DNA from 3 places in the Mediterraneibacter flintii genome. Region 3 is predicted to be linked to each of the others. Evidence: predicted binding sites of a transcription regulator. Region 3 holds the regulator's gene; each other region holds the start of a gene.
The links. The regulator HrcA, encoded in region 3, represses chaperone genes, less so after heat shock. The targets are predictions, from matches to a motif close to TGTTAGCACTCNNNNNNNNNGAGTGCTAACA.
Positions count from the first base shown of each region.

Region 1: the regulator HrcA is predicted to act here: its motif matches at 3,110-3,140, upstream of htpG (molecular chaperone HtpG).
Region 2: the regulator HrcA is predicted to act here: its motif matches at 2,402-2,432, upstream of groES (co-chaperone GroES).

Region 1 covers NZ_AP031405.1:1,235,194-1,240,295, forward strand. Annotated here, with positions in the region: gene ACZ5C4_RS05910 (S41 family peptidase) at 1-291, shown strand, start outside; gene ACZ5C4_RS05915 (YitT family protein) at 554-1,426, shown strand; gene ACZ5C4_RS05920 (YitT family protein) at 1,567-2,433, shown strand; gene ACZ5C4_RS05925 (GNAT family N-acetyltransferase) at 2,414-2,911, opposite strand; gene htpG (molecular chaperone HtpG) at 3,224-5,102, shown strand, end outside.
Region 2 covers NZ_AP031405.1:2,905,871-2,910,972, forward strand. Annotated here, with positions in the region: gene groL (chaperonin GroEL) at 406-2,031, opposite strand; gene groES (co-chaperone GroES) at 2,082-2,366, opposite strand; gene ACZ5C4_RS13965 (hypothetical protein) at 2,508-2,822, opposite strand; gene codY (GTP-sensing pleiotropic transcriptional regulator CodY) at 2,885-3,664, opposite strand; gene topA (type I DNA topoisomerase) at 3,758-5,102, opposite strand, start outside.
Region 3 covers NZ_AP031405.1:2,463,546-2,468,647, reverse strand. Annotated here, with positions in the region: gene lepA (translation elongation factor 4) at 1-739, shown strand, start outside; gene hemW (radical SAM family heme chaperone HemW) at 741-1,919, shown strand; gene hrcA (heat-inducible transcriptional repressor HrcA) at 2,060-3,109, shown strand; gene grpE (nucleotide exchange factor GrpE) at 3,137-3,805, shown strand; gene dnaK (molecular chaperone DnaK) at 3,859-5,102, shown strand, end outside.

The DNA.
Region 1 (5,102 bases), 1.2 Mb from region 3:
GCGTCTGAAATATTTACAGGTGCAGTGCAGGACTATGGCATTGGAACCATTGTAGGAACAACAACGTATGGAAAAGGTGTAGTGCAGCAGTTAATCGACTTGGAGGACGGAACCTATTTGAAACTGACGATAGCAGAATATTATACACCGAGTGGAAGAAGTATCAATGGAACTGGAATTACACCAGACATTGAGGTGGAATACGAGGTGAATGCAGAGAATCCAGAGGCAGACAATCAGCTTGAAAAAGCGCTGGAAACAGTGCGGACAGAATTAAGTGGAGAAGAATGAATCCGCAGTGAAATTTTATTTGAGAGAAATGTTTGAGATTGTTTCTAAACAAACAGATGGAAGTACAGAGGAGGCAGAATATAAGATGCGTTGGGAAGAGATGTGCATTTAGCAATAAAGATGTCTAAAAATGATATTAAAAAGCCTGTGATGCATATTAAAAGTCTGTTAAGAGTATTGCAAAAAAGGCATGAATTGGAGTATAACGGAAAAATCGAAAGCACATATATTTCTCTAGACAGGGAATTCAAAACGGAAGGGAATGGTACAAAATGGGGTGAAAACAGAAAAAGCAAAACAGTTTGCGACAGATATATTTTTTGACATTGCCGGCAGCATTTTATATTCGCTGGGAATCTATACGTTTGCCAAAACGGCAAATTTCGCGCCAGGAGGAGTATCAGGTCTTGCATTGATTATCAACCATTTGTGGGCGCTGCCGATTGGTATAACAACGCTGGTAATTAATATTCCGCTGGTTATTTTAAGCTGGCGTATTGTTGGAAAACGATTTTTAATCAAGACGGCGCGCAGCATGATTTTCTGTACAATTTTTCTAGATGTTGTCTTTCCGCATACACCGTCCTATACAGGCTCGCCTCTGATGGCAGCGCTGTACTCAGGTGTCTGCCTGGGAGCAGGAATGGCGCTGTTTTACATGCGGGGCTCTTCTTCCGGCGGAACGGATTTTCTTACGATGTCTATCAAAGCACTTAAGCCGCATTTTTCTTTAGGGACAGTGACAATGGCAATTGATTTGATTATTATTCTGCTTGGGTGGCCGGTGTTTGGAAATATTGATTCTGTTCTGTATGGTTTGGCGGCGACCTTTGTGACATCGGTAGTGATTGATAAGATTCTTTACGGCATGGGCTCTGGCACCTTGCTGATTATTATTACAGATCATGGGCAGGCGGTTGCAGAGAAAATAGGCGAAAGTATCGGCAGAGGATCTACAGCTATTCAGGCGCGTGGTACATATACAGAGGCACAAAAAGAAGTATTGCTGTGTGCGTGCTCTACTTCTCAGGCATATACGGTGAGAAATACCGCCCATGAGGCAGATCCAGACGCATTTGTGATGGTGACAGAGACGAGCGAGGTTTTTGGAGAGGGGTTTATCGAGCGTAAATAGCCCCTTGTACACCGACACTAAGAAGCTTTTTGGATAAAAAATAAGTCTGTTCTTCTGAGGGAATAAATTTTCCAGATTTTACACATACTGATTTCACGGCAGCTCAAGCTGTCGGTGGGAAAGGTAGGAGAACAGGGAAGATGACAGGAAAGAAAAGGGACGCAAAGAAGCTATGTCTGGATATATTGTATGATATTGCAGGAGGAACCCTGTATGCCGCGGGAATTTATACATTTGCAAAAAATGCAGAATTCGCGCCGGGAGGAGTGTCCGGACTTGCTCTGATTTTAAACCATTTATCAGGGCTTCCTGTCGGAACAACAACGCTTCTTTTAAATATTCCGTTGATTGCAGTCAGTTATAAACTGGTCGGCAAACGGTTTCTTATGAAATCGGCTGTATCCATGCTGGTTTCGAATATCATTCTGGATGGAATTTTCCCCTTTACTCCGGCTTATACAGGCTCCCCATTTTTGGCAGCATTGTATGCGGGCGTCTTTCTGGGAACGGGAATGACGCTGTTTTATATGCGGGGATCTTCTTCAGGGGGGATCGATTTTCTGGCGTTGTCAATTAAGAAAAAGAAACCACATCTTTCTATCGGTACCTTGATTATGCTGATAGACCTGGTAATTATCTTGCTTGGCTGGCCGGTATTTGGAAATGTAGATGCCGTATTGTACGGGGTGGCTTCTACTTTTGTGTGCACAGTCGTAATTGACAAGGTGCTGTATGGTACAGGGGCAGGGTCACTTGCGATTATCATAACTGGCAAAGGCAAAGAGACAGCAGAGAGAATTGGAGAGATAAACAGAAGAGGAACGACGGCGATTCAGGCACTTGGAACCTACACAAATACAAGAAAAGATGTACTTTTGTGTGCGTGTTCCAAGTCTCAGGCTTACGCCGTTAAAAACGTAGTACATGAAGTAGATCCGTGTGCTTTTTTAATGTTTACGGAGACAAGCGAAGTGTATGGAGAGGGATTCAGAGAGAATACTCCATAATATAATCATCCATGATATACCCGCCGCCAATGTCTGCTTCTTGTTCATCGATTGTCTGGAAGCCTAGATGACGGTAAACTGCAAGGCTTCCATCGTTATGTTTGTTGCAGGTAAGCCAGATGGCACAGAGCCCTCTTTCACGGCAAATATTTTTTAAAAACTGAAAGGTCTGTGTGGCGAGATGCTTTCCGCGAACTTCTTTTTTCAGATAGAGCTTGCTTAAAAAGAGGCGGTTCTCTTCCGGATGAATACCGCAATATCCACAGAATTCTCCGGTAAAATATATCTGATAATACTCATATCCATTTTTTAGCTGCTCTGTCAATGCGGAGTAAGACTGAAACTTATCTACCATATAATTGACCTGTCCTTCCCCGATAATGGGAGTGAAATGTTCATGCCAGATTATTTCGGCAAGCCTGGCGATCTCTTTTATCTGTGTATCATTCTTTACTTTTTTCATCATAAAGTTTTCCATGAGAAATCTCCTTCTTATAAATGTATTTCGCACATTTTCGCGCCAAAGTACGGCTGCGTCAGCAGCTTGTTTTCCATTTACGCGCAGTGTGCATCACGTATTTTACGCCTCCGGCAGGCGAGCTTCGCCCGATAAAGTACAATTTATTATAGCATGTTAAAAATAAAGTTTATAGATATTTAATAAATTTTACGGTTTTATTAGCACTCTAAATGAAAGAGTGCTAATTTTTTGTTGACATTTAAAATTGACTGTATTAGAATATTTTTTAGACATGAATGAAAGTATTTTATGGAAAGAGGAGTGTTATATATGGCGACAAAAAAGGGTAATTTATCGATTGACAGTGAGAATATATTTCCAATTATCAAAAAATGGGTATATTCGGATCACGACATTTTTTTCCGCGAGCTGGTGTCCAATGGCTGCGACGCGATTACCAAATTAAAAAAGCTGGACATGATGGGCGAATACGAACTGCCGGAAGATTATAAGGCAAAGATTGAGGTGATTGTTAATCCGGAAGAAAAGACATTGAAATTTATTGACAATGGTCTTGGAATGACAGCGGACGAGGTAGAAGAATATATTACGCAGATCGCGTTTTCAGGCGCAACACAGTTTTTGGAAAAATATAAGGACAAAACGACAGAGGATGAAATGATCGGGCATTTCGGACTAGGTTTTTATTCTGCATTTATGGTCGCAGATGAAGTGCAGATCGATACGTTGTCCTATCAAAAGGATGCTGTACCGGTGCACTGGGCCAGCCAGGGAGGTACGGAATATGAGATGCAGGATGGCAATAAGACGACGGTTGGAACAGAGATTACCTTGTTCTTAAACGAGGACAGCCTGGAATTTGCAAATGAATACAGGGCAAGAGAAGTCCTCGAAAAGTATTGCTCTTTTATGCCGGTGGAAATCTTTTTGTCCAAGGCGAATGCAGAGCCTCAGTATGACACGATTGATGAAGAGGACGTACTTGAGTCAGATACTGTGGTAGAGCATATTACGGAAGAGCCAAAAGAGGGAGAAGAGGGCGAGCCGAAGAAGAAGGCGAAAATTGTAAGGCGTCCGGTGTCTATCAGTGATATACATCCTCTTTGGGGAAAGAATCCGAGTGAGTGTACGAAAGAAGAATATATAGAATTTTATCGGAAAGTGTTTATGGATTATAAAGAACCGCTGTTCTGGATCCATCTGAACATGGATTATCCGTTTAATTTGAAAGGGATTCTGTATTTCCCGAAAATCAATATGGAGTATGAATCCATAGAGGGAACAATCAAGCTGTATAATAACCAGGTATTTATCGCAGACAATATCAAAGAAGTGATTCCAGAATTTTTGATGGTGTTAAAAGGCGTGATTGACTGTCCGGATCTTCCGCTGAATGTATCTAGAAGTGCTCTGCAAAACGACGGTTTTGTAAATAAAGTGGCTGATTATATTTCTAAAAAGGTAGCAGACAAATTAACCGGAATGTTTAAGACGGACAGAGAAAATTATGAGAAATACTGGGATGACATCAGTCCGTTTATCAAATTTGGATGTCTGAAGGATGAAAAATTCGGTGAAAAGATGAAAGATTCTATGATTTATAAGAATCTGGAGCACAAATATTTAACACTGGAAGATATCATCAAAGAAAACGGCGGTTCTGCAGCAGAACCAGAGGAAGAAAAAGAAGTACAGGACAATGCAGAACAGGCAGAAGCGGCAGATAAGGAAGAAGAGAAAAAGACGAATATTTACTATGTGACAGATGAAGTACAGCAGAGTCAGTATATCAATATGTTTAAAGCACAGGGACAAGACGCTGTGATTCTGACACATAATATTGATTCTGCCTTTGTAAGCTATCTGGAACAGAAACATACGGATGTGCGTTTCCTGCGGATTGACGCTGATGTGCATGCGTCTATGAAAGATGAAGTGTCTGAGGAAGAAAAAGAGCAGTTCCAGAAGACAACGGACAGCTTAGTTGAGATTTTTAGAAAAGAATTGAACAATGATAAGCTGGACGTAAAGGTAGAAAAATTAAAGGATGATAATGTCGCTTCTATGGCAGTTCTTTCAGAAGAAAACAGAAGAATGGAAGAAATGATGAAAATGTATGGAATGAGTGGCATGGATATGAGTGCATTTGGAAGCAAGGCAACACTGATTTTAAATGCGAATCATCCGC
Region 2 (5,102 bases), 440 kb from region 3:
GTACAAAAATTCAAGGTAATTGTCAATAGATTGTACAGCCGTATCTGTATTTGATATTGATAATTTTTAAATTCTATTATGAAGCTCTGCTTATAGAACTCCAAAACAGACATCATCGACCAGAGCTCTTTCACTCGGGAAAATCATTTTTTAAAAGAGCGAAGTTTCCTATACAAGAACAAAGTGGGCAGGCCCACTTCAACTCCCCTGCCCCTCAATCGAGGGGCTTGTCCACTTTGCGCGCCGCCGCAATACCGCAAAGCGGTAAAATTTCCTTATTGCGGCGTGTGCATCCCGCCCGGAGGGCTTTTTGTATAATAGGAAATTTATCGAAATTTCCTATTATATAAAAAGAGAAGCCCATCGGACTTCTCTTTTTATTTTCTATCGTTTTTAAGGAATGGATTACATCATTCCCATTCCGCCTGCACCGCCAGCCGGCATAGCAGGTGTCTCTTCTTTAATATTAGAAACTACAGATTCTGTTGTCAACAGTGTGGACGCAACGCTTGTCGCATTCTGCAGTGCGCTTCTTGTAACCTTAGCAGGATCCAGGATTCCTTCTTTTACCATATCTACATATTCTTCTTTATATGCGTCGAATCCTATTCCTGGCTCTTCCTCTCTAACCTTGTTGATAATTACAGAGCCTTCCAGTCCTGCATTTGTAACAATGTGATACAGAGGAGCTTCCAGAGCTTTCAGAATGATATTTGCTCCTGTCTTTTCATCTCCTTCAAGTTCTTCTGCCAGCTTTGCAACTTCTTTTGCCGCATGGATATAAGCAGAACCGCCTCCTGCAATAATTCCTTCTTCCACTGCTGCTCTTGTCGCATTCAGTGCATCTTCCATACGCAGCTTTGCCTCTTTCATCTCTGTCTCAGTAGCCGCACCTACACGGATAACAGCAACGCCGCCAGCCAGTTTCGCAAGTCTTTCCTGCAATTTTTCTTTATCAAAATCAGATGTTGTCTCTTCGATTGCCTTTTTAATCTGTGCAACACGATCTTCAATTGCCTGCTTGTCACCACATCCGTCTACAATTACAGTATTTTCTTTCTGTACCTTTACGGATTTTGCACGTCCAAGCTGATCCATTGTCGTCTCTTTCAAATCCAGTCCAAGTTCTTCTGAAATTACCTGTCCGCCTGTCAGGATTGCAATATCCTGCAGCATTTCTTTTCTTCTGTCTCCGTATCCGGGAGCTTTTACAGCTACTACGTTGAATGTTCCACGCAATTTATTTACAATCAGTGTAGTCAGCGCTTCTCCTTCGATATCCTCTGCAATAATCAGAAGTTTTGCACCAGATTGTACAACCTGTTCTAACAGCGGAAGCAAATCCTGGATGCTTGTAATCTTCTTATCTGTAATCAGGATATATGGATCTTCTAAGTTTGCTTCCATTTTTTCCATGTCTGTCGCCATATATGCGGAAATATATCCGCGGTCGAACTGCATACCTTCTACCAGATCCAGCTCTGTATGCATTGTCTTAGACTCTTCAATTGTGATAACTCCGTCGTTGGAAACCTTTTCCATCGCATCTGCTACCATCTGCCCTACAGAATCATCACCAGAAGAAACTGCCGCAACTCTTGCAATCTGTTCTTTATCTTTTACTTTGCTGCTCATTGCTGCGATTGCATCTACCGCTTTGTCAGTCGCTTTCTTCATACCTTTGCGCAGTACAATCGGATTGGCGCCTGCCGCCAGGTTTTTCATTCCCTCATTTACCATAGCCTGTGCCAGCACAGTCGCTGTTGTTGTACCGTCTCCGGCTACATCATTTGTCTTAGAAGCAACTTCTCTGATTAATTGTGCTCCCATATTTTCAAATCCATCTTCCAGCTCAATTTCCTTTGCAATTGTTACACCGTCATTTGTGATAAGCGGTGCACCAAAAGATTTGTCCAGTACGACGTTTCTTCCTTTTGGTCCCAATGTTACTCTAACTGTATCTGCCAGCTGATTTACACCTTTTTCTAACGCTGCTCTAGCTTCAGCTCCATATTTAATTTCCTTTGCCATTTCTAAGCATCTCCTTTTTCCTATATTCTTTGATTATAATGTTTATGCATTTATTCTACAATTGCGAGAATATCATTCTGTTTTACAATGATATATTCTTCTCCTTCAAGCTCTACTTCTGTCCCTGCATATTTGGAATAAATTACTTTATCCCCTTCTTTTACCTGCATTTTCACTTCTTTTCCATCTATAATTCCACCAGGTCCAACCGCAATAACTTCTGCTTCCTGTGGCTTTTCTTTCGCCTGGCCAGGTAAAACGATGCCTGATTTTGTTGTTTCTTCTGCTTCTAACTGCTTTAACACAATTTTGTCACCCAATGGTACTAACTTCATGGTAATTCCTCCTTAATTTTAGCTTTATAACTTTTTATTAGCACTCATTTATCTTGAGTGCTAACCCCATGAATATAAAATAGCACTCTGCCGACTATTTGTCAACAGAGTTTCTAAATTTTATAATTAGTTTATATTCCATCAACTTATTCCTGTTTCCCGTACATTATAGAATCCGTTTTCAATCCTGAATCTTAGTACATTCCTGTCTTCAGACTGATACCGTTCTTTTATTACCCCTGTACAGTAAAGTAATTCTGTCCTCGTCGAAATATAACATCTGTATTTTGCATCTAATGAAATCTTGGTCAGATCTTTTTCCCTGAGCTCCAACACTACTTCATCTTCTTCCAAATCATACCGTAAAACTCGGCACTGGTGAGTTACCTCATCAAATATCCCGTCCGCTGATATGACTTTCTCCATCTTTAAATCCACCGGATTGCCTTCGTACATCCCTGTTCCTCCTTCTGTCAGATAAGGGGTATCAGCTTACTGATACCCCTTCCTTCTCTTTATTACAAACGTTCTTTTTTTATTCTTTCTAATTCTGTAAATACATAATCATTGAGAACTTTAATATAAGTTCCTTTCATTCCTGAGGATCGGGACTCTATTACCCCTGCACTCTCGAATTTACGCAGTGCATTGACAATTACAGAACGAGTAATTCCTACGCGGTCAGCAACCTTACTTGCAACTAAAATCCCTTCTGTTCCATCTAATTCTTCAAAAATGTGTATAATCGCTTCCAATTCAGAGAATGACAAGGTACTGATTGCAGACTGGACAATGTGCTCCTTTCTAGTCTCCTCCGCACTTTCCTCGTTGACAGAGCGCAGCATCTCGAGTCCTACGACAGCCGTTCCATACTCACTTAAAATAATATCATCTATCGAATACATATCTGTCTGCTTGTAAATAAATAACGTTCCAAGACGCTCTCCGGCAATATCGATCGGAGTGACAATCGCCTGATATCCGGCAGATGCCTCCGGAGAGAAGCCCAGTGTTTCCAGATTCACATTTTCCTTTGTGGAAAGGATATTCAGCAGTCGTTCGTTGAGCATACCGTCAATATGCGCACCAACTGTCTCTGTAATCAATTCGTGGATTCCATCCACTGTGCTGCACTTACTTACACCGAGTATCTTCCCTTTCTTGCTCACAACAAGTACATTGGAATCCAAAATCTCTGTAAGGACGGCACATATATCATTAAACACGACCTTACTGGAATTATTGTTGTGTAATAGCTTATTAATTTTTCTCGTCTTATCTAATAACTGTACGCTCATCATTTCCTCCAAACTAATTGTATATACAAATCTTATCAATTCACCAGATAATCTTATGCTATCATATAGTTTCTGAATTTTCAACACAATTCATCAACTCTTTTTCAAATTTCGGACATATCCACATTTCTCATCTGAACAAACTAATTTATTTCCTTTTTCTACCATGTATTTCCCACATTCCGGACACTTCTCTTTAGATGGTTTCTGCCATGACATAAATTCACATTCTGGATTATTCTCGCAGCCAAAATACTTTCTTCCTTTCTTCGTCTTGCGGATAACCACTTCCTTCCCGCACACCGGACACGGCACTCCGATTTTTTCAAGATATGGCTTTGTATTGCGACATTCCGGAAAGCCAGGGCAGGCCAGGAATTTACCGTGAGGGCCATATTTAATTACCATATTTCTTCCACATTCCTCACAGATAACATCCGTCACTTCATCTTCAATTTTTACACTTTCCAACTCTTTTTCTGCCGTATTTACCGCTTCATTTAAATCTGGATAGAAATTGCGTATGACTTCTTTCCATTCCACCTTACCTTCTTCCACCATGTCCAAAAGCCCTTCCATATTTGCCGTAAAATTTACATCTACAATGCTCGGGAAGGAATGCTTCATAATGTTGTTTACAACTTCGCCAATTTCTGTAATATACAGATTTTTCGCTTCTTTTATGATGTACCGTCTACCCAAAATTGTAGAAATTGTCGGCGCATACGTACTCGGCCGTCCAATTCCAAGCTCCTCTAATGTTTTTACAAGCGTCGCCTCGGTATAATGTGCAGGCGGCTGTGTAAAATGCTGCTTGGAATCAAAGCTTTCTTTTTCAAGAACCGAATCTTCTTTTAATCCACCTACCAATACATTGCTCTCTTCTTTTTCCTCATCAGCTTCTGTATAAACCAGACGGAATCCCTGAAAGACAATTTTAGAAGTCGCTACTGTAAATATATATTCTCCGGCTCCGATTCGTACCGATGTTGTTTCATAACGCGCCGGCTGCATTCTGCTGGCCGCAAACCGCTTCCATATCAACTGATACAGCCGAAACTGGTCTCTTGTAAGAGAATCTTTCAAGGAGGCCGGTGTCCTTGCAATATCTGTAGGACGAATTGCCTCATGGGCATCCTGAATCTTTTTCTCTGCTTTTTTTGCTGACGCCTGTTCCGTTACATATTCTTTTCCATAGGTTTCTGCTATATATTCTCTTGCCGCTGCGTCTGCCTCTTCTGAAATTCTCGTAGAGTCTGTACGCAGGTACGTAATCACACCGACTGTTCCATTTCCTTTGATGTCGATTCCCTCATATAACTGCTGGGCAATCCGCATGGTCTTTTGCGTTCCAAAATTCAGTACCTTCGCTGCCTCCTGCTGCAATGTACTTGTGGTAAACGGAAGAGGTGCTTTTCTGATCCTTTCCCCTCTTTTA
Region 3 (5,102 bases):
ACGTCTGGAGAGAGAGTATAATCTGGATCTAGTAACGACGGCGCCGAGTGTTATATACAAAGTGCACAAGACAAATGGAGAGGTCATTGATTTGACAAATCCGACAAATTTGCCCGATCCCGCCGAGATTGATTATATGGAAGAACCGATGGTAAAAGCCGAGATCATGGTTACATCTGAATTTATCGGTGCGATTATGGATCTGTGCCAGGAACGGCGGGGCATATACCAGGGCATGGAATATATAGAAGAAAAGCGTGCGGTACTTCACTACCACCTTCCATTAAATGAGATCATTTATGATTTCTTTGACGCATTGAAGTCCAGGTCGAGGGGATACGCTTCTTTTGATTATGAAATGCTGGGATATGAGCGCTCTGAACTGGTGAAGTTAGATATTCTTATTAATAAAGAAGAAGTAGATGCTCTGTCGTTTATTGTATTTAGCGGAAGTGCATATGAGAGGGGCAGAAAAATGTGCGAAAAATTAAAGGAGGAGATCCCGCGTCAGCTTTTCGAGATCCCGATTCAAGCGGCGATTGGAAGTAAAATTATCGCACGTGAGACTATACGCGCGATGCGCAAAGATGTCCTTGCAAAATGCTATGGAGGAGATATTTCGCGTAAGAAAAAGCTTCTGGAGAAACAAAAAGAAGGAAAGAAGCGTATGCGCCAGGTAGGAAATGTGGAAATTCCACAGAAAGCATTTATGAGTGTCTTAAAGTTGGATGATGATTGATATGAAAAAAGAATTAGAACTGTATTTGCATATTCCGTTTTGTGTCAGAAAATGTGCATATTGTGATTTTCTGTCCAACGCTGCAGAGGATAAGACAATCGATAGATATGTAAATGCATTGATAAGAGAGATAGAAAGCTGCTGTAGAGCGTTTCAAGAGTATACAGTAGCAACAGTATTTATGGGCGGAGGAACTCCGTCCATTTTAGCAGGGACAGAAACAGTACGGATTTTTCGTGCGCTGTATGAAAATTTTGAATTTGCAAAAGAACCAGAGATTACGATAGAAGTAAATCCAGGTACAGTAACGCGTGAAAAGCTGGAATTATGGAAAAATGCAGGTATCAACCGCTTAAGTATCGGATTACAGTCTGCCGACAATCGAGAATTGAAACTTTTAGGCCGGATACATACGTTTGAGGACTTTCTAGAGACGTATACAAAAGCAAGAGAAGCTGATTTTACAAACATCAATGTGGATTTGATTTCAGCTATTCCAGGGCAGGTTGCTGCCGACTGGGAACAGACACTTAGAAAAACTGCGCAGCTGGATCCGGAGCATATCTCAGCGTACAGTCTGATGATAGAGGAAGGCACTTTGTTTTATGACTGGTATGTAAAGGGCGGACATAGGGAAGGCAAAAAAGAGGTTCCCCCGCTTCCTGGTGAGGAGGAAGACCGCAGGATTTATAAAAAGACAAAAGAAATTTTAAAAGAGCATGGGTATGTGCGGTATGAGATTTCCAACTACGCAAAAGAGGGATATGCCTGCCGGCATAATTTAGGATACTGGGAACGAAAAGAGTATTTAGGGCTCGGACTTGGGGCTGCTTCTCTTATAAATGAACAGCGGTTTGCCAATACAGAGAGCTTGTCAGAATATCTAAATGCATTTGAAAAAAGAAAAGTTTCGTATTCTTCTGTGAGAGTAGGAAGAGAAACTTTGCGTATACAAGAGCAGATGGAAGAGTTTATGTTTTTGGGGCTCAGGAAAATGGAAGGAGTTTCGCGTTCTGAATTTGCACGGAAATTTCAAAAAGAATTAGAACAGGTATATGGAGTACAGATTAAGGAATTAAAAGAACGCGGACTTCTGGAAGAAAAAAAAGACTTTCTTTCTCTGACAGAATTTGGAATAGACGTCAGTAACTATGTATTCGAGCAATTTTTGGATCCATAGAAAGGCTGACCTGTCACATATTTCCTAAAAAAAATATAAACAGTGTTGACAAACGTAAACCCTAGTGCTATCTTAGTATACGTAAGGTGTTAGCACTCAAAACTAAAGAGTGCTAATAAACTTTAGGAAAGGAGAGAAAGATGGTAACGGGCGAAGGATTGAATGAAAGAAAACTGACGATATTAAAAGCAATCATCCGGAACTATCTTGAAACGGGAGAACCGGTTGGTTCACGAACCCTTTCCAAATATACAGAGCTGAATTTAAGCTCTGCGACAATCCGGAATGAGATGGCGGATTTGGAAGATTTGGGTTATATCTTCCAGCCCCATACATCTGCAGGAAGGATTCCTTCTGACAAAGGGTATCGACTGTATGTCGATATGCTGATGGAAGAAAAGGAGCAAGAGATTACGGAGCTGAGAAATACAATGCTGGAGAAGACAGACAAGGTCGATCAGGTATTGAAGCAGGCGGCGAAGGTGCTTGCAGCGAATACCAATTATGCGACGTTGGTATCTGCTCCTGTAAACAACCGCAATACATTGAAATTTATCCAGCTTTCCCAAGTGGATGAAGAACAGATTGTGGCTGTAATTGTAATGGGAGGAAACGTAATCAAGAATAAGATTATTGAAGTTGGCGAAAGCTTAAGTAATGAAAACCTTCTGAAGCTGAACATGCTGCTGAATACAACACTTAACGGCATGTCGATTGACCAGATTACACTGGGACTGATTGCCCGCTTAAAAGAGCAGGCAGGAATTCACAGCCAGGTCATTGGTGATGTGCTGGATGCGGTGGCAGAGATTATTCATGTGGAAGACGACATGGAGATCTATACCAGCGGGGCTACGAATATTTTTAAATATCCAGAATTAAGTGATAAGCAGAGTGCCCAGGAAATTATCAGTGCTTTTGAAGAAAAACAGCAGCTTGCCGATTTGGTGACGGAGACGCTTGCCAGTGAGGAAAATCATGGTATTCAGGTTTATATTGGAGATGAGGCACCTGTCAAGACAATGAAGGACTGTAGTGTCGTGACAGCGACATATGAACTGGGGGAAGGTATGAAAGGAACCATCGGTATCATCGGTCCGAAGCGTATGGATTACGAGCATGTTATGAATACGCTGAAAACTCTGCAAAGCGAGTTGGATGCGATTTACAGCAAAGAGCCGAAAGAATAGGAAGGTGAAAAATTAGTGGATGAAAAGATGAGCAAAGAAGATATGGTAAAAGAAGCAGTAGAAGAGGCAAAAGCAAAGGCGAATGAAGAACAGAACAAACAAGATGATGATATGAAAGAAAAAGAGCCCAAGTCATCTGCAGAAGAAGCACAAAAAGAAGAACAGCCGGAAGAAAACCAAGAGGCGGTTCCAGAAGAGGAGGCTTGTGAAAACGACAAGCCAGAAAAGAAAAAATTGTTCGGAAAGAAGCCAAAGAAAGACAAGAAGGATGAGAAGATTGAAGAGCTTACCGATCGTCTGACACGTCAGATGGCAGAGTTCGATAATTTCAGAAAGCGCACAGAGAAAGAAAAGTCTCAGATGTATGAGATTGGCGCAAAGGATGTGATTGAAAAAATCCTTCCTGTAGTGGACAATTTTGAGAGAGGACTCGCGGCAGTGGCGGAGGATGAAAAAGCAAGTCCGTTTGCAGAAGGAATGGAAAAGATTTATAAGCAGCTAATGACGACTTTAGAGTCCATGGAAGTGAAGCCGATCGAAGCGGTTGGCAAAGAGTTTAATCCAGATTTCCATAATGCGGTGATGCATGTGGAGGATGAAGAATTAGGCGAGAACATTATTGCAGAAGAATTTCAGAAAGGTTACACATACAGAGACAGCGTGGTAAGGCACAGTATGGTAAAAGTAGCAAATTAACTGTAAATATTAGAATAAAGAAGATTACAAATCAATGAAGGAGGACATTTACTATGGGAAAAATAATAGGGATTGACTTAGGTACGACAAACAGCTGTGTGGCTGTTATGGAAGGTGGCCAGCCGACTGTTATTGCGAATACGGAGGGCGCCAGAACAACCCCATCTGTTGTGGCATTTACAAAGAATGGAGAACGTCTGGTTGGTGAGCCGGCGAAGCGTCAGGCAGTAACCAATGCGAGCAGAACCATTTCTTCTATCAAAAGGGAGATGGGTTCCGATCATAAAGAGGATATTGATGGAAAGAAATATTCTCCGCAGGAAATTTCTGCGATGATTTTGCAGAAGTTAAAAGCAGATGCAGAAGGGTATTTAGGAGAGAAGGTAACAGAAGCGGTTATCACTGTTCCGGCGTATTTCAATGACGCACAGCGTCAGGCTACAAAAGATGCCGGAAAGATCGCGGGCTTAGACGTAAAACGTATCATCAACGAGCCTACAGCGGCAGCACTTGCTTACGGACTGGACAATGAAAAAGAACAGAAGATTATGGTATATGATTTAGGTGGTGGAACATTTGATGTATCTATCATCGAGATTGGCGACGGTGTTATTGAAGTACTCGCAACAGCCGGAAATAACCGGCTTGGCGGTGATGACTTTGACCAGAAGATTACAGACTATATGCTCGCTGACTTTAAAGCAAAAGAGGGAGTAGATTTGTCTACAGATAAGATGGCTCTCCAGAGACTGAAAGAAGCAGCAGAGAAAGCGAAAAAAGAGCTCTCTTCTGCGACAACGACAAATATCAATCTTCCATTTATTACAGCAACGGCAGAAGGGCCGAAGCACTTTGACATGAACCTGACAAGAGCAAAATTTGATGAACTGACAAGGGATCTGGTAGACAAAACAGCAGAGCCGGTTAAAAGAGCGCTCTCCGATGCAGGCCTGACAGCGTCAGAATTAGGGCAGGTATTGCTGGTAGGTGGATCTACACGTATTCCTGCCGTTCAGGAAGAAGTAAAACGTCTGACAGGAAAAGAGCCAAGTAAATCCTTAAATCCAGATGAGTGTGTTGCACTGGGAGCTTCTGTACAGGGCGGTAAGCTTGCCGGAGATGCAGGTGCAGGGGATATTCTTCTTCTGGATGTTACGCCGTTGTCACTGTCTATCGAGACAATGGGTGGAGTGGCTACAAGGCTGATTGAGAGAAATACAACGATTCCTACAAAGAAGAGCCAGATTTTCTCTACAGCGGCAGACAATCAAACGGCAGTTGACATCAATGTAGTACA